Regions from separate parts of the Streptomyces sp. NPDC024698 genome, predicted to be linked through region 1. Evidence: riboswitches for the same ligand, from Rfam matches in the RefSeq annotation. Region 1 holds a riboswitch; each other region holds the start of a gene.
The links. A riboswitch is a leader RNA that binds a small molecule or an ion and turns the genes downstream of it on or off. The one in region 1 is predicted to bind cyclic di-AMP.
Positions count from the first base shown of each region.

Region 1 (4,154 bases):
GTACGGACAAGGGAGTCGGACCCCTCGATCACCTTCGGCGAGCCCGAGGAGTCCGAGCCCCTCGGGGTGACCGTCTCCGCGACCCTGGACGAGCCCCGGCCGCGGCGCCTGGTGCTGCGCGACGTGGCCGCGGAGACCTGGCGCCTGGAGGTGACCCCGGGCCACGGCGGCACGCGCGTGTATCCCGACGGCCTCGAATGCACGGAGGAGGGGCGGGAGACGTACACGATCGAGACGTCGGACCCGCTGTCCGCGCTCGCTCGCTCGACCTGGTCGATCCGGCTGCACCGCCCCGACCTGCCGTGGGACGCCCGTGTCGAGACCGTCTCCGCCATGAGCTGCGACGCGCGGGACTTCATCACGACCGACGAACTCGTCTGCAAGGCCGGTGACGAGGTCGTCTTCCACCGGACCTGGGAGAAGAGGATCCCCCGCACCTCCGACTGACAGGGCACAGGCCCCAGGGAGCTTGCGGGAGGGGGAGAGGGAGGGGGCCTGCGAGGCAGGGGCTCTTGGAGCAGAGGGCTCACGAAGGCGACTCGCAGAGCAGGCGGCTCACAGAGGGGCGCTCGGAGCAGGTAGCTCGCGGAGGGGGTCCGGGGGAGAGGGCCTCAGGGCAGGACGCCCACGAGTGGGCTCGCGGGGCAGGCGACTCGCGGGGCAAGAGGCTTGCGGAGCAGGGGAGTTCACCGCACCGCATCCCGCCTGCACCTTGCCCCGCATCCCGCCCGGCACACCGCCCCCGCCTCGTCCACGCCTTGCCCGCACTCCCCCTCGTACGCCGAACACCGTTGCCACGAGCGGCACTTCACCCCGCCTCCGCCCGAACTAGGCTCGCTCACGCCCCGCACCCCCATCCTGCATCCCCCATCCCGCCTCTCGCCTCCCACCTCGCACCGGGGCGGACCCATCCGTCCCGACGTGGCCCACGCCACAATTCCCCTCCCGCAAGGGGGCACTCGGCGCCCCCGGGAGGGTCCGGCGGCGCCCGCCGGCGCGAGCGTGATGCCCGAATTACCCCTCATGCCGCGTTGATGACCTTTGGTCTCGTGAGTTGAGTCACCGGCACGTCGGGCCGCCACCTCGCGACCCGCTCGACTCAACCCCTTCGCCAAAGGCAAGTTGAGGATCCAATTCCGGCACAATCGGACTTTTTACCCTGCCCTTAACCAGGAGAAAGCGATCTTCGCGGTCAAATCTCGTCTTGTTTCGGACATGTGCTCTCGCATACGTTCTGGTCGACCCCGGGCGGATCGCCGAATCCTGCCGCCGCCCGGAAACCCATCGACCCACGCACGGCAGGAGCGGGGGAACCACAGGTAAGCCGCCGATCCGGACATACCGGACCGGCTTGGGGTGAAGCCGTGCCTACAGCGCGGCCGGGCATCTCCCGCCCGAACCCGACAGCTCACCTCGCAGGCGTCGGAGAGGACATTCGTCATGCCCGTACGAGGCAAGCACCGCAGCAAGAAGGCCAACGTCATCACCCGCGGCATGATCGCCGCCGGAACGGGTGGCATCGCCCTCGCCCTCCCGCTCGTGAGCGCGACCGGCGCCAGCGCCGCCACCCCGGCGCAGGCCCCCCAGATCGCGAAGACGGCCCACACCGCGGTGGTCCCCAACGTGCAGCTCGTCACCTACAAGGTCGTCGCCGGCGACACCCTGTCCAAGGTGGCGCAGAAGTACCCCAAGAGCGGTGGCTGGAAGAAGCTGTACGCGGCGAACCGCGCGGTCATCGGCGACAACCCCGCCCTGATCCGCCCGGGCCTGAAGCTGACCGTCGGTACGAAGTCGCTGGGCTCGACGACCGTCCGCACCACGGCGAACGCGACCTCCGCCGTCGCCAAGACCACGACGGCCACGGCCAAGGTCACCCAGGCCTCCGCCAAGACCTACAGCAACAACCTCGACGGCTGGATCAAGGAATCCCTCGACGTCATGGCCAAGGCGGGCATCCCCGGCAGCTACGACGGCATCTATCGCAACGTGATCCGTGAGTCCTCCGGCAACCCCAACGCCATCAACAACTGGGACTCCAACGCCGCCGCGGGCATCCCCTCCAAGGGTCTGCTCCAGGTCATCGACCCCACCTTCCAGGCGTACCACGTCGCCGGCACGTCGATGAACATCTACGACCCGGTCGCGAACATCACCGCCGCCTGCAACTACGCGGCCAAGACCTACGGCTCCATCGACAACGTCAACGGCGCCTACTGATCCACCCCGCACCCTCGCACTTCCCCCGCACCCGCCCACGGCTCCTTCTCGGACCGTCGACGGGTGCGGGTGCGTTGCGGGCGAGAGCGCTCTCGCTCCCGTCACGGTCACGCCGGTCGCGGTCAGAAGCCGAAGAGGCGCTCCAGCACCACCGCGATCCCGTCGTCCTCGTTCGACAGCGTGACCTCGTCGGCCACCGCCTTCAGTTCCGGATGGGCGTTGGCCATCGCCACACCCCGGGCCGCCCAGTCGAACATGGGGATGTCATTGGGCATGTCCCCGAACGCGAGCGTCCCGCACGGGCTGAGTCCGAGGTGCGCCGCGGCGAGAGCGAGCCCCGTCGCCTTGGTCACCCCGCATGGCTGGAGTTCGACGGTGCCGGGCCCCGACATGGTCACCGTCGCCAGCGAACCGACCACTTGCCGTGCCGCCGACGCCAACTCGTCGTCGGACAACGAGGGATGGCGGAGCAACACCTTGCTGATCGGCTCGGCCCAGAGGTCGTCCCGGCGCGGCACCCGCACCGCCGGCAGCGTCGGATGCGGCATGACGTACCCCGGCTCGATGAGCGTCAGGCCGTCCACGCCGTCCTGGTCGACCGCCGCGTACAGCATCCCGACCTCCGCCTCGATCTTGCCGAGCGCCGTCTCCGCCAGCTCTCTCTCCAGGGTCACCGACCAGAGCATGCGGTCCGTGGCGGCGTCGTAGAGCTGCGCCCCCTGTCCGCACACCGCCAGTCCCTCACCGCCGAGTTCATCGAGAAACGGTCGCACGCGCGGCGCGGGTCGGCCCGTGACCACGAGATGCCGGGCACCTGCCCGGGTCACTTTCGCCAACGCGGCGCGTGACCGGTCGGAGAGTGTGTCGTCGCCGCGCAGCAGCGTTCCGTCCAGGTCAGTGGCGATGAGTGAATATGCAGTCGGAGCGGCCATGATCCGAAGAATACGGATCCCACGACTCATCGGCCCGGCGTGAACCGGACGACGTCCGGTATCCCGTCTGCAACGCCGTTCACCGCACGGCGGTAAGCGCGTTGCGACCGATTCGGATCACCCAGGGTCCGCTTCCGCCCACACCGACTTTCCCGAACACGACCGACCACAACGCCCCAACACCCGCTGGATACAAGGCAAACAGCATCGCCCTCCTCTCAACATGCCTTCGCTACAGCCGAATTAGCGATCCGGAGCAATGCCGGATCGTGTGACGGACACGAGCTCCGCCACGCATCCCAGCGCGTCGTTGGCCCCTGGGGTGCCCGCTCGGCGCGAAGCCGGCACCCAGGCCGACGCCAAGGGAAGCCCGGGAAGAATTCCGACGAAGCCCGCCCGAGGGAACCCGCCGAAGCCCGCCCGAGGAACCCGGCGACCCGCTGGAGGGAACCCGGCGAAGCCCGACGACGCCCCTCACGGCGGTGCCCCGCGAGGGCCTGTCACGGCGGCCCGCGAGGGGCACTCCAGGCGATGAACCGAGCCGCGCCAAGCCGCAATCACCGCACCCGACACGGCCAATTCGGACATTGCGCACTCTTTAGGCCCTGCCACAGCAGGGGCCCTCCCCCGTAACGTGTGCCCCGACCACATGAAGTGCGTGGAACGCATGGATCACATGGCGAGTACGAATCCGAAAGCGAGGCACCAACCGATGCCCCCCTTCGATGTCCCCGAGGGCGATCCCTTCGGCCCGCACAACCTGCCGTACGGCGTGTTCTCCCTGACCGACCCGGCCGGCGACCCCGAGCGACGCGTCGGCGTACGGCTCGGCGACCACGTGCTCGACGCGGGCGCCGCCGCCCGCTCGCTCGGCTCCCCCTACGCCGAGCTGCTCGCACAGCCGAGCCTGGACGCGCTGCTCGCCGCGGGCCACACCGCGTGGTCCGACGTCCGGCGCGCGCTGACGGCCTGGGTCACCGTCCCGGCCCACCGGGAGACCCTCGC
Region 1 is NZ_JBVHLK010000022.1:30,213-34,366, forward strand. Features, by position in the region: gene ACZ4AA_RS31980 (CocE/NonD family hydrolase) at 1-447, shown strand, start outside; cyclic di-AMP (ydaO/yuaA leader) riboswitch at 1,277-1,437, shown strand; gene ACZ4AA_RS31985 (transglycosylase SLT domain-containing protein) at 1,441-2,217, shown strand; gene ACZ4AA_RS31990 (HAD family hydrolase) at 2,340-3,149, opposite strand; gene fahA (fumarylacetoacetase) at 3,862-4,154, shown strand, end outside.

Region 2 (4,154 bases), on a different contig from region 1:
CGTCGGCCTCCCAGTGGGCTGGGTACTCGTGCCGGTCCGACGAGGTCTGCATGGGCCCCAGAGTACGGCTCGCGTACGACAACGGCGCGAGGCAGTCTGAGGGTGACGGGCGCCCGGGCGGGCCTGTGCGTGTCGGCGAGGTCCCGGCCTCCCGGCGGCGCCCGGCACGCTCCGGAACCGACCCGCCCGGCACGCCTCGGAACCGGCACCGCGGCGGGTTGGGACCCGGGACCGTCCGGGCATGCCTCACGATATGGAACACTGGTCTAGACAACCCTGAACCCCCGAAGGGCAGCATCACATGGCTGAGCGCCGCGTCAACGTCGGCTGGACGGAGGGCCTCCACGCCCGCCCCGCCTCCATCTTCGTCCGGGCCACCACGGCCTCCGGTATCCCCGTGACGATCGCCAAGGCCGACGGCGCCCCCGTCAACGCGGCCTCCATGCTCGCGGTCCTCGGGCTCGGCGCCCAGGGCGGCGAGGAGATCGTCCTCGCGTCGGACTCCGAGGGCGCGGACACCGCCCTCGACCGTCTGGCGAAGCTGGTCGCCGAGGGGCTCGACGAGCTCCCCGAGACCGTCTGAGCCGCCCGACGGGCAGCAGGACACACGGCTGGGCCGCGCTCCCTTCACCGGGTGGCGCGGCTCAGCCGTTTTCCGTACCCCGCGCGGAAATCATCCGGGAACCCCGCACGGCCCTCGCGCCGCTGCCGCCGTAATGGCGTGCACGATAATTCCGGACACATGAATAAAAGGGCATCAGAAATGAGCCCCCACGGAATATCCCTCTTTGTATACGGCGCCCGTGTTAATGACGCAGGCCCGTCACGTTTACGGGATGTTGCGAACTCCTCACACGGTCCGGCCGTTCGGCGCCGGGAAACCGGAGCCGGTGCGCGGCCGTGGCGCGCTCGGTGTGCAGGGCCGTGATCGCGCGGGCCCGCTCGCTGTCGCCGCGGGCCACCGCGTCCACGATGCCGCCGTGCTCCGCCCAGGACTCCGCGGGGTCGGCCGGCGCGTCCACCGAGTACATCCAGGCGATCTTGTGGCGCAGCTGGGCGAGCGTGGACGTCAGCGCGGAACTGCCGGAGGCCTGCGCGAGCGTCTCGTGGAACCAGCCGCCCAGTGAGCGCAGATCCTCGCTGTTGCCCCGCCTGGAACGCTCCTGCCCCAGCCTGACCAGGCCGCGCAGCACCTTGAGGTGGGCCTCCGTACGCCGCTGGGCCGCCCTCGCGGCACCCAGCGGCTCCAGCAGCATGCGCATCTCCAGGAGGTCCGCGGCCTCCAGCTCGGTGGGCTCCGCGACACAGGCCCCCGCGTGCCGGCGGGTGACCACGAAGCCCTCGGCCTCCAGGGTGCGCAGCGCCTCGCGCACGGGGACGCGCGAGACGCCGTAGCGCCGCGCCAGCAGTTCCTCGGTGAGGCGGCCGCCGCGCTCGTAGACACCCGCGACGATGTCGTCACGGATCGCCGTGCACACCGAGTGCGCCGGAATACGCATGACGGACCTCCGCTTTAATCCCCGTGAAACGCCGTCGATTGACGCTTCTTCAGTGACTCTATTGCAGGAGGCGTGAATTTCCGATGGCATGCCTGAACCCATGGATATTTTTTGGACAGACGGCATCCGGAAACGACGATGCCCCGGCTCGGTGAACCGGGGCATCGAAAGCGGTGAAGAAGCCGCGAAGCGGTCGTCAGACGTTGACGCCGTGCGAGCGCAGGTAGGCGACGGGGTCCATGTCCGAGCCGTACTCGGCGGTCGTACGGGCCTCGAAGTGGAGGTGCGGTCCCGTGGTGTTGCCGGTGTCCCCGGAGAGACCGATCTGCTGGCCCGGGGTGACCGCCTGCCCCACGGACACGCCGATGGACGACAGGTGGCCGTACATGGTGTACGTGCCGTCATGCATCTTGATCACGACTTGATTGCCGTAGGCGCCGCCCCAGCCGGCCGTGACGACCGTGCCGGAGCCGACGGCGTGGACCGAGGTGCCGGACGCGGCGTGGAAGTCGACCCCGGTGTGGCTGCCGGAGGACCAGAGGCTGCTGCTCGCCTTGTAGCCGGTGGAGACGTACGAACCGGTGATCGGCAGGACGAACGTGTTCAGGCGCTTGCGCTCGGCCTCGCGGGCGGCGCGCTCCTTCGCCTGGCGGAGCTGCGCGGCCTGGGCGGCGGCCTGCTTGCGTGCCGTCTGCTCGGCCTGCTTGCGCGCGGCGGCCTCGTCGGCGGCGCGCTGCTGTGCGAAGGCCTGGGCGTCGATCTGGTCGGCGACGGCGTCGTTCAGGGTGACGGTCTGGGTCAGCCCGGTCTGCTCGACGGAGGCCTCCGCGGCGAACGCGGGAGCGGCCAGGGTTCCGATCACACCGGTGGTGGTGAGCGCCGCGACCCCGACGGCGGTCGTGGTGGTGCTGTGCACCCGGCTGCTCGTACGACGATGCTTGCCGGTGCCACAGGTGAACGCCATGTAGGGGCTGATCCTTTCCTTCCCTCTCGCCTACCGGGTTAGCTGACGGGTTCGGAGCAGGAAGGTCTCCTACGGACCCCCTCAGGAGAGGGCGTCCGATTCACCCCAGGGACTGCGTATGGGTCCCCGGCTCCCCTGACTCGCGTCATGGAGGACTCGGCGATGACTGTCCGGTGCCGCGGGCGCGGCGCACTGCATGACGAACAGTCGCACCGACGCTAGACGGGGCCTCATTCGAACAACAAACGGATCACGATTTTTGTAACGCATGCCACAGGGCAGAAGGGGTAACCCCCGCACGAATACGGACATCTTGGGGGCTGCACCCGTAAACAGGAGGGCCCTGACGGCTCTTCAGCCGTCAGGGCCCTCCTGGGTCGCACGGGTTCTACTCGGCCGCCACCACGGTGACTTCACCGATCCCGAGGGCCCTGACCGGCTCCGCGATCTGCGCCGCGTCGCCCACCAGGACGGTCACCAGACGGTCCGTCGGGAAGGCGCTCACCGCCGCCGCGGTGGCCTCCACGGTGCCGGTGGCGGCCAGTTGACGGTAGAGCGTCGACTGGTAGTCGTCCGGCAGGTGCTGTTCGACCTGGTCCGCGAGCGTGCTCGCGACGGCCGCCGCCGTCTCGAACTTGAGGGGCGCGACGCCCACCAGGTTCTGCACGGCGACATCGCGCTCCGTGTCGGTCAGCCCCTCGGCCGCGAGCGTGCGCAGCACCTTCCACAGGTCGTCGAGCGCCGGACCGGTGTTGGGGGTGTCGACCGAGCCGCTGATGGCGAGCATCGCGGCGCCCGTGCCGTCCGGCGCGGAGCGCAGGACCTGCCCGAACGCCCGCACACCGTAGGTGTAGCCCTTCTCCTCGCGCAGGACGCGGTCCAGGCGCGAGGTGAGGGTGCCGCCGAGGCAGTAGGTGCCCAGGACCTGGGCGGGCCACACGCGGTCGTGCCGGTCGGAGCCGACCCGGCCGATGAGCAGCTGCGTCTGGACCGCGCCGGGGCGGTCGACGACGATCACGCGGCCGGTGTCGTCGGCGGTCACCGGCGGCACGGGAAGCGGCTCGGCGGACGAGCCGGTCCAGGAGCCGAGCGTGTCGGCGAGCAGCTCGTCGAGATCGATCCCGGTCAGGTCGCCCACGACGACGGCGGTGGCCGTCGCGGGGCGCACGTGCTTCTCGTAGAAGGCACGCACGGCCGACGAGTCGATGTTCCGGACGGTCTCCTCGCTGCCCTGGCGCGGGCGCGCCATGCGCGCGCTCGCCGGGAACAGCTCCTTGGAGAGCTCCTTGGCCGCACGACGGGCCGGATTCGCCGTTTCGTGCGGGATCTCGTCCAGGCGGTTGGTCACCAGTCGCTCGACCTCGCTGTCCGCGAACGCGGGGGCCCGCAGGGCGTCGGCGAGCAGGCCGAGGGCCTTGCCCAGGCGCGAGACGGGCACTTCGAGCGACAGGCGTACGCCGGGGTGGTCGGCGTGCGCGTCGAGTGTGGCGCCGCAGCGCTCCAGCTCGGCGGCGAAGTCCTCGGCCGAGTGCTTGTCGGTGCCCTCGGAGAAGGCGCGCGCCATGATCGTGGCGATGCCGTCCAGGCCAGCGGGCTCGGCGTCCAGCGGCGCGGCCAGGATCACCTCGACGGCGACGACCTGCTGTCCGGGGCGGTGGCAGCGCAGCACGGTCAGACCGTTGTCCAGGGTG
Region 2 is NZ_JBVHLK010000005.1:404,091-408,244, forward strand. Features, by position in the region: gene ACZ4AA_RS15120 (bifunctional acetate--CoA ligase family protein/GNAT family N-acetyltransferase) at 1-52, opposite strand, end outside; gene ACZ4AA_RS15125 (HPr family phosphocarrier protein) at 302-583, shown strand; gene ACZ4AA_RS15130 (GntR family transcriptional regulator) at 807-1,499, opposite strand; gene ACZ4AA_RS15135 (M23 family metallopeptidase) at 1,696-2,463, opposite strand; cyclic di-AMP (ydaO/yuaA leader) riboswitch at 2,476-2,635, opposite strand; gene ACZ4AA_RS15140 (M16 family metallopeptidase) at 2,852-4,154, opposite strand, start outside.
Region 2: another riboswitch for cyclic di-AMP. It lies ahead of ACZ4AA_RS15135 (M23 family metallopeptidase); the one in region 1 lies ahead of ACZ4AA_RS31985 (transglycosylase SLT domain-containing protein).

Region 3 (4,154 bases), on a different contig from region 1:
TCGTGCGCGTCGCGCCGACCGGTGCCGAGGACCATGCCGAATCCGCAGCCGGGGCGAGACGCCCCCGAGAGCGCCTACGTCAGCCATGTGGGCAACTGCCGCACGTGCCAGCGGGAGTCGGGGCGCTGCCCGCAGGCCGCCCGCCTGTGGCGGTTCTATCAGGAGTGGCGCAGCGGCCATCGCGCCCGGTCCGAGGACGCCGAGTGAAGCCGCGCCGCCGTCGCCCCCCTGTACGACCTGCCCGGTCACGGAGCACGGCCTGCAAGGTCGCGGAGCACGGCCTACCCGGTCACCGACGACCGGTGGCCGATGAGACGATCCTCCTCACGGTCGAGCGCGGGGCGTGGAGAGCGCCGTGCGGGGGAGAGGTGCCATGCGAGACTCTGCGCGGAGGTCCGCCGACGATGTGTCCCGGCCTGTGGCGGCCGACGTCCCCGCGGCCCTGATGCCGTGGCGTGCGGTCCCTCCGGGGTCAGGTCCGACGCGTGCCGCCGTCCTGGTCCTGCACGGTGGTGCCGCCGACAGCAAGGCCCCGCTGCGGCCGTGGAACGTCGCCCGCGCACGGATGCGGCCGTTTCTGCGCTGTGTGACGCGGGCCCTGTCGGACAAGGCCACGTTCGTGGGGCAGGTGCGCTATCGGCACCGGGGCTGGAACGGCGCGGACGCCGACCCCGTCGCCGATGTCCTGCGGGCACTGGCTGAACTGTCCGCCCTCGTCGGGGAGGTGCCGGTCGTGCTCGTGGGGCACTCGATGGGTGGGCGCGCCGCCCTGCGGGCCGCCGCCGTACCGCAGGTCCGGGCTGTCGTGGCGCTGGCTCCCTGGTGCCCGGAGGGCGAGCCGGTGGCCCACCTCCGGGACACGCGGGTGATCGTGCTGCACGGCGACCGGGACCGGATCACCGACCCCGCGGAGTCGTTCGCCCTCGTCCGGCGGGCCGTGGAGGCGGGCTCCTCCGCGAGCGCCGTGCGGGTCGAGCGCGGTGATCACGCGATGGTCCGGCGGGCCCGGACCTGGCACCGGGTCACGGCTGCCACGGTCTCCGGCCTGGTCGCGCGGATCGCCGACGGACTCGACCCGCTCCCCGCCGAACGGTCCGGCGGCGAACCAGACGTGATCTAGGGCCCGGGCGCGTCCAGCCGGTCGTCGGGGTGCGGGGAGAGCGGACGGCGGGTGCCGGACGCGGAGCGTGCGGCGGCCGAGGGAAGCGGGGCGCCCGTCGACGGATCCCAGCTCAGGATCCACTCGAAGTCGCGTTGCAGCCGACGGGCCTCGCTCCGTACGAGGGTCGGTATGTCCCCGCGTTCGGAGATCAGTTGGGCATAGATCGGCGCATCGTGCACGTGGGGATCCTCGACTCGCTCTCGTGGTCTGATGTGCCTCGACGGTACGGCCGGCGCGTGACGGCAGCAGTTGTCCGGCCAGTTCGGCCAGAACCGGTCAAGGTGTGACCAACGGGCGCCGCCGATGTCGAACGGCATGCAACGGAACGCCAGTTCTGTGCACACTTTCGACACAGTCGAGTCGGCCGGGCGCGTGTCCGGAGTGCCGGGTGCCTCGGAGCCTGTCCCGCCGGGTCGTCTGGAGTCGGGCCGGCCGCGTCTCGCCAAGTCCGCCCGGTGGGGCGGACTTCGTGCCCGATCACCCCAACGGCCGTGCTCAGCCTTCCCTTTCGGGCACGGCGCGTGTCCTCGTCGTCGCGCTGCGAGGTGGTGCGACGAAGGTCACGAAAATGTATCGGACATAGGGGACGTGGATCTTCACATCCGGTGCACATCATGGCTAAGTTGGCGACCAGGTCGCCCGACTCCCTCCGGCGAAGTCGCCGGGCGGCGCGGCCTCCGCCGAGTCCTGACTGTCCTCGTGGCAGCGGGAGCCGGGGACCCACCGAACCTGGGGTGAATCGGCCGACTGCCTTTCGGGGCAGGGGCCGTAGGGCATACCTTCCGGAATCGTCCGCCCGAACCCGACAGCTAACCCGGTAGGCGGACGACGGAAGGAGCACCACTCGATGGCGCCGGAACGCACCCCGCCCAGCGGCGAAGAAGTCGCCCGACGGCTCTCGTCCCTCTACGACCAGGCGGAGATGGCCACCGGCAACTTCAACGGGACCCGCGCTCTGGCGAACTCCACCCGCAGGCCGGGCCGACGCGGCTCCGGCCAGGGGAGTGGCGGTTCCGAGCCCGCCGAGGAAGACCTGATGCGGCAGTGGTTCGACGGGGCGCGTTCCCGGTTCGGACCCTCGGCCCCGGCCGTCCTTCCGTCCGACCGGCTGCCGGAGCGGGGTGGCGCGAGTGCCCGTCCGAAGGAGGGCGCGAGAGCCCCCAAGGGGTCCTCGTCGGACCTTCCGACGGTGTACGAGCTGGAGCAGATCATGCGGCCCGTCGCCGAGTTGACGGCGGCCCCGATGCGCGAGCTGACCGCGGGACCGGCTTCGGAACCGGCCGGGCGTCCCGTCCTGGAGCTGACCGCGGGTCCGGCGGCCGAGAGCGTGACCGGTCGCGCCCCGGCGGCGACGGAAGCGGGTTCGGCGGTCCGCGCGGCGCTCCCGGCGGGGGCCGCTCCGGCCGCCGCCGCCTCGCAGAAGTCCTCGCTGCACGGCAGGAAGCAGACCGCCCGGCGCAAGCTCGCGGTCGCGCAGGACCTGATGGCGCGGCACGCGGCCCGGACGAGCATGCCCGTCCCGCGGCAGCCGCAGGCGCCGGCGATCGAGTACCGGCCGGTGGAAGAGCCCCGGTTCCCGTCCGCCCCGCAGCCCCCCGCGTACCAGTCGCTTCCCCCGGCCCCCGCGTTCCAGCCCGCGCCGCAGCCCATCGCGTACGAACAGGCGCCCCGGACCGCCGCGTTCCAGCAGCTGCCCCAGCCCCCCGCGTTCCAGCCGGCGCCCGCCCCCACGGCGTTCGACACGGGCTCGATGCCGCGCGCGTACGAGACGGGCTCGATGCCCCGCGTGCAGGACACCGGGTCGGTGCCCCGCGCGTACGAGACGGGCTCCATGCCCCGTGTGCAGGACACCGGCTCGATGCCCCGCGCCTACGACACGGGCTCGATGCCGCGCGCGTACGAGACGGGCTCCATGCCCCGTGTGCAGGAGACGGGCTCCGTGCCCCATGTGTACGAGCCCGCGGCTCCGGCCGCCGAGTACAAGTCGGTGCTCCTGCCCCTCTCGTACGAGCCGGAGCCGCCCGTCTCCGAGTACAGATCGGTGCTCCTGCCCCTGTCGTACGAGGCGCCGACCCGTCCCAGCGGGTATCAGCCGCCTCCGCCGCCCCCGGTGAGGGAGCCGGCACCCCAACCCCCCGTGTACGAGCCCGCCGCCTACCGCTCAGCGCCGATGCCCCCGGCGAGTGAGCCGGCGCCCCAGCCGCCCGCGTACGAGTCCGCGCCCCCGGCCGCCGCCTACCGCTCCGCCCCCATGCCCCCGGCGAACGAACCGGCGCCGCCGGTCGACGACGCCTGGCGGCAGTCGCTGCGCACGACCGGCAGCCGGCAGGCGTGGCCCGCCGCCGGAGGCACGAACCCGGGGTTCAGCATCGACAGCCTCGTCGCTCCTGCTCCCGCCGCCCCGCCGGTCGTCGGACACGACAGCAGGGCCGCCGAGGCGGTCGCCTTCGCACGCGCGCAGGTCGGCATGCCGTGCGTGTGGGGAGCGTCGGGACCCGGGTCGTACGACCCCTCGGGGCTGACCCAGGCGGCCTGGAAGAGTGCCGGAGTCATGCTCCCCCGCACCACCCAGGACCAGGCGCAGGCCGGCCCGGCGGTCGCCCTCACCGAGATGCAGCCCGGTGACCTGGTCTTCTTCCACGCCAACGTCAGCCACGTCGGTCTCTACGTCGGCGACGGCATGATGGTCCACGCGCCGAGTCCCGGAGCACGGATCGCCGAGGAGTCGGTCGCCTACGCCGGACAGGCGGCCGTCCACAGCGTCGTACGCCCGGTCTGAGAGCGGCCCGGCCGGCCGCGGTCGGTCCGCGGCGTACCGCCGTCCGTGGAGCGCCGCCGTGTGCCGGGGGCGCCACGGCGGCCCGCCGTCAGAATTCGCTGTCGATCCCGGTGACGGCGGCGGGCCCCAGCGGGGCGTCGTCCGCGGACAGGCCGCTGTCCCGGAGCGCGCCGGAGACCAGCCGCACGGCCTCGGCCTCGGCGCTTCTCCGGT
Region 3 is NZ_JBVHLK010000023.1:21,759-25,912, reverse strand. Features, by position in the region: gene ACZ4AA_RS32575 (hypothetical protein) at 34-207, shown strand; gene ACZ4AA_RS32570 (alpha/beta fold hydrolase) at 374-1,120, shown strand; gene ACZ4AA_RS32565 (hypothetical protein) at 1,117-1,341, opposite strand; cyclic di-AMP (ydaO/yuaA leader) riboswitch at 1,831-2,002, shown strand; gene ACZ4AA_RS32560 (C40 family peptidase) at 2,010-3,941, shown strand; gene ACZ4AA_RS32555 (hypothetical protein) at 4,030-4,154, opposite strand, start outside.
Region 3: another riboswitch for cyclic di-AMP. It lies ahead of ACZ4AA_RS32560 (C40 family peptidase); the one in region 1 lies ahead of ACZ4AA_RS31985 (transglycosylase SLT domain-containing protein).

Region 4 (4,154 bases), on a different contig from region 1:
TCGTCGCCGCAGGGGTGACCGGATCGGCGATCGCCATCCCGTTGCTCGCCGCGGCGAGCGCGAGCGCCGCCGACGGAACCACCTGGGACCGGGTGGCACAGTGCGAGAGCGGTGGCGCGTGGAGCGCCAACCAGGGCAACGGGTACTACGGCGGCCTTCAGCTCGACCAGGAGAACTGGGAGGCGCACGGTGGTCTGGACTACGCCCCGACCGCCGACCAGGCCAGCCGCTCGCAGCAGATAGCCGTCGCCGAGAAGGTGCTCGACGACCAGGGACTCAAGGCCTGGCCGACCTGCGGGCCGCTCTCCGGGCTCAGTAAGGGCTCGGGCGAGATCAGCGTCGACACGGGCCTGGCCGGCGACTCGTCCAGCGGTGGTGACGACTCCAGTTCATACACTTCCTCCGGTTTGTCGACTTCGCCCAGCTCGTCCGCTTCGAGTGATTCGTCTGGTTCGGGCAACTCCTCGACCTCGGCCGACAGCACCCCGGCGCCGAGTGCTTCGCAGACCTCCGGCACTCCGGACGCGACGCCGGGCAAGAGCGACAAAACGGCTGATTCGGCCAAGTCGGGGCAGAAGGAAGCCTCTTCGAGCGCCTCCGCCACCCCGAGCGGCACCGGCGGGCGCCACCGCGGCGGCGAGGCCGCCGATGACGCCACCGGCGACACCGCCGACGGCTCGGCCGGACGGCACGCCGCGAGCGCCGAGAGCGACACCGCCGACGACTCGTACGCCGCAAAGGTCTTGGGCAGCATCTGGGACGGTTCCGGCGACCTCGGCCTCGGTGACGACTGGGACAAGCCGGCCGCTGCCGACACGTCGGCCGCCGACAGCGGTCCCGGCCTCGTCGTCCCTGGTCGGAGCATTGCCGTCGTCGCCGAAACGGCCCAGTAGTAGCGGGAGTTCGCGTCACGGTTCGCCGGGTAATGTCCCATTTGGTGCAAGTGAGAGATGGGTCTCAGAAGCCCTGATCGTCTTTGAATTTCCGTCGATCGACTGCTTACGGTCGTGACCGCTCGCCACAGCGGGCCCCGACGGTCGCAACGCCGAATCCTGCCAACGGCCGTACGGGAACAGTCGTCGCGTCATGCGCCGTAGGCAGGAGCGGGGGACCCAAGGTAAGTGCCGGGCCCGGGAGTCGAGAGACGTCCGGGATCGGCTTGGGGTGAAGCCGCGTGCCGGACGTCCTGGAGACGGGATCCGAGGCATGCGGCCGGGCAACTCATTCGGCCCGAACCCGACAGCTCACCTCGCAGGCGTCGGTGAGGGGATCTCTCCATGCTGTTCTCCAGCAAGGGCAAGCACCGCCGCCCGAACAAGGCCACCCGCGTCGCCGCTCTCGCCGGTGTCACCGGTGTCGCCATCGCCGCCCCGCTGATGGCGGCCGGCAACGCCTCCGCGGCCACCGCCTCCGAGTGGGACGCCGTCGCCCAGTGCGAGTCCGGCGGCAACTGGTCGATCAACACCGGCAACGGCTACTACGGCGGCCTTCAGTTCTCGTCCTCCACCTGGGCCGCGTACGGCGGCACCGCCTATGCCGCGAGCGCCGACCAGGCCTCGAAGTCGCAGCAGATCACCATCGGCGAGAAGGTCCTCGCCGCGCAGGGCAAGGGCGCCTGGCCGACCTGCGGCACCGGACTGTCGAGCACCCCCTACGGCGGCGGCTCCGCCCCGGCGGCCCCGTCCGCGCCCTCCTCGTCGAGCGCCTCGCAGAGCGCCCCCGCCACCCGGACGACGGAGCAGCCCGCCTCCCGTTCCGCGGAGCGCCCCGCCGCCCAGAAGACCGTCACCACGCCGACCGGCAAGAAGGTCAAGAAGGGCGACGGCGAGTACAAGGTCGTCAAGGGCGACACCCTGAGCTCGATCGCCGAGAAGAAGCACGTCAAGGGCGGTTGGCAGAAGCTGTTCAAGCTGAACAAGGACATCGTCGCCGACGCCGACGTCATCTACCCGGGCCAGCAGCTGCACCTGAGCTGAGCTGAGCCGATCCGGACGGCGCGGCACGCCGGTCGACCCGGCCGCTTTCGGCGGACGGCGGCCGGGACACCGGCACCGCGCCGCGACCCCGGCAGGCAACAGCCCCCTCGTGGGGTCTCCGCACGCACCGGAGACCCGTCGAGGCTCCCCGTCCCCACGGGCTCCCCGCTCCGGCGCGTGTTCCCCCGCACGCGCCGGAGCGGGGTTTTTTATTTCTTTTTTTGTTCCGTTCAGAAACAATATGTACGCTCAGTTCCGCTCAAGGGGTGGTCGATCGCTGGCCGATCCCCCTGAGCCGGTTAGGCTCATCCCGCGGGGCTGCCAAGCTCCGCGTACCCGCGTCACATCCCATAAGGAGATGCTCGTGCCGTCCATCGACGTCGTCGTAGCCCGGGAAATCCTGGACTCCCGAGGCAACCCCACGGTCGAGGTCGAGGTCGGCCTCGACGACGGCAGCACGGGTCGTGCCGCCGTTCCGTCCGGCGCCTCCACCGGAGCGTTCGAGGCCATCGAGCTTCGCGACGGTGACCCCAACCGCTACCACGGCAAGGGTGTCGAGAAGGCCGTCCTCGCCGTCATCGAGCAGATCGGCCCGGAGCTCGTCGGCTACGACGCCACCGAGCAGCGCCTGATCGACCAGGCGATGTTCGACCTCGACGCCACCGACAACAAGGGCTCGCTCGGCGCCAACGCCATCCTCGGCGTCTCGCTCGCCGTCGCGCACGCCGCCTCCGAGGCGTCCGACCTGCCGCTCTTCCGCTACCTCGGCGGCCCGAACGCGCACCTGCTGCCCGTTCCGATGATGAACATCCTGAACGGCGGCTCGCACGCCGACTCCAACGTGGACATCCAGGAGTTCATGATCGCGCCGATCGGCGCGGAGTCCTTCTCCGAGGCCCTGCGCTGGGGCGCCGAGGTCTACCACACCCTCAAGAAGGTGCTGAAGACCAAGGGCCTGTCCACCGGCCTCGGCGACGAGGGCGGCTTCGCCCCGAACCTTGAGTCCAACCGCGCCGCCCTCGACCTCATCGTCGAGGCCATCAAGCAGGCCGGTTACATCCCCGGTGAGCAGATCGCGCTCGCGCTCGACGTCGCCGCGTCCGAGTTCTACAAGGACGGCAAGTACGAGTTCGAGGGCAAGTCCCGCTCGGCCGCCGAGATGACCGAGTACTACGAGGAGCTCGTCTCCGCGTACCCGCTCGTCTCCATCGAGGACCCGCTGTACGAGGACGACTGGGCCGGCTGGAAGGTCATCACCGACAAGCTGGGCGACAAGGTCCAGATCGTCGGCGACGACCTCTTCGTCACCAACCCGGAGCGTCTGGCTCGCGGCATCGAGGAGGGCTCGGCCAACGCCCTGCTCGTCAAGGTCAACCAGATCGGTTCGCTGACCGAGACCCTGGACGCCGTCGAGCTGGCCCAGCGCAACGGCTTCAAGTGCATGATGTCCCACCGCTCCGGCGAGACCGAGGACGTCACCATCGCCGACCTCGCGGTCGCCGTGAACTGCGGTCAGATCAAGACCGGCGCCCCGGCCCGCTCGGACCGCGTCGCCAAGTACAACCAGCTGCTGCGCATCGAGGAGATCCTCGACGACGCCGCGGTGTACGCCGGCCGCTCGGCGTTCCCCCGCTTCAAGGGCTGAGCGAGCACCGTTCGCGAGCGCCGAGCCGCACGGCTCGGCAAGCGTCCTCCGTACGTCCCCGTACCCGGTCCCGTACCGTGTGCGGGGACGTACGCACGTGACGGGCCCCCACCGCGGGCCGGCAGCGGGGAGGCGGGATTCATGGCCGTGAAGGACCGGGACCGGTTCTCCACCTCGACCAGGCTGAAGCTGCTCGGCGAGCAGACGGCGGCCAGGGTCTACCGCTCCCAGACCAAACGGCAGGCGCGCCGCTCCCGGCTGACCGGCCGGGCCGCGCTGCTGGCCATGGTCCTGTGCTCCCTGATCGTCGCCCTCGCCTACCCGATGCGGCAGTACGTCTCCCAGCGCGCCCAGATCGGCGACCTGGAGCGGCAGCGGGAGCAGGCCAGCGAGCGGGTCGAGCAGCTGCGCGACCTCAAGGCGCGCTGGCAGGACGACGCGTACGCGAAGCAGCAGATCCGGCAGCGGCTGCACTATGTGATGCCGGGCGAGACCGGCTACGTCGTGATCGACCCGGACGCCGCGAAGCAGGC
Region 4 is NZ_JBVHLK010000004.1:491,914-496,067, forward strand. Features, by position in the region: gene ACZ4AA_RS13115 (transglycosylase family protein) at 1-893, shown strand, start outside; cyclic di-AMP (ydaO/yuaA leader) riboswitch at 1,080-1,273, shown strand; gene ACZ4AA_RS13120 (transglycosylase family protein) at 1,278-1,976, shown strand; gene eno (phosphopyruvate hydratase) at 2,335-3,621, shown strand; gene ACZ4AA_RS13130 (FtsB family cell division protein) at 3,763-4,154, shown strand, end outside.
Region 4: another riboswitch for cyclic di-AMP. It lies ahead of ACZ4AA_RS13120 (transglycosylase family protein); the one in region 1 lies ahead of ACZ4AA_RS31985 (transglycosylase SLT domain-containing protein).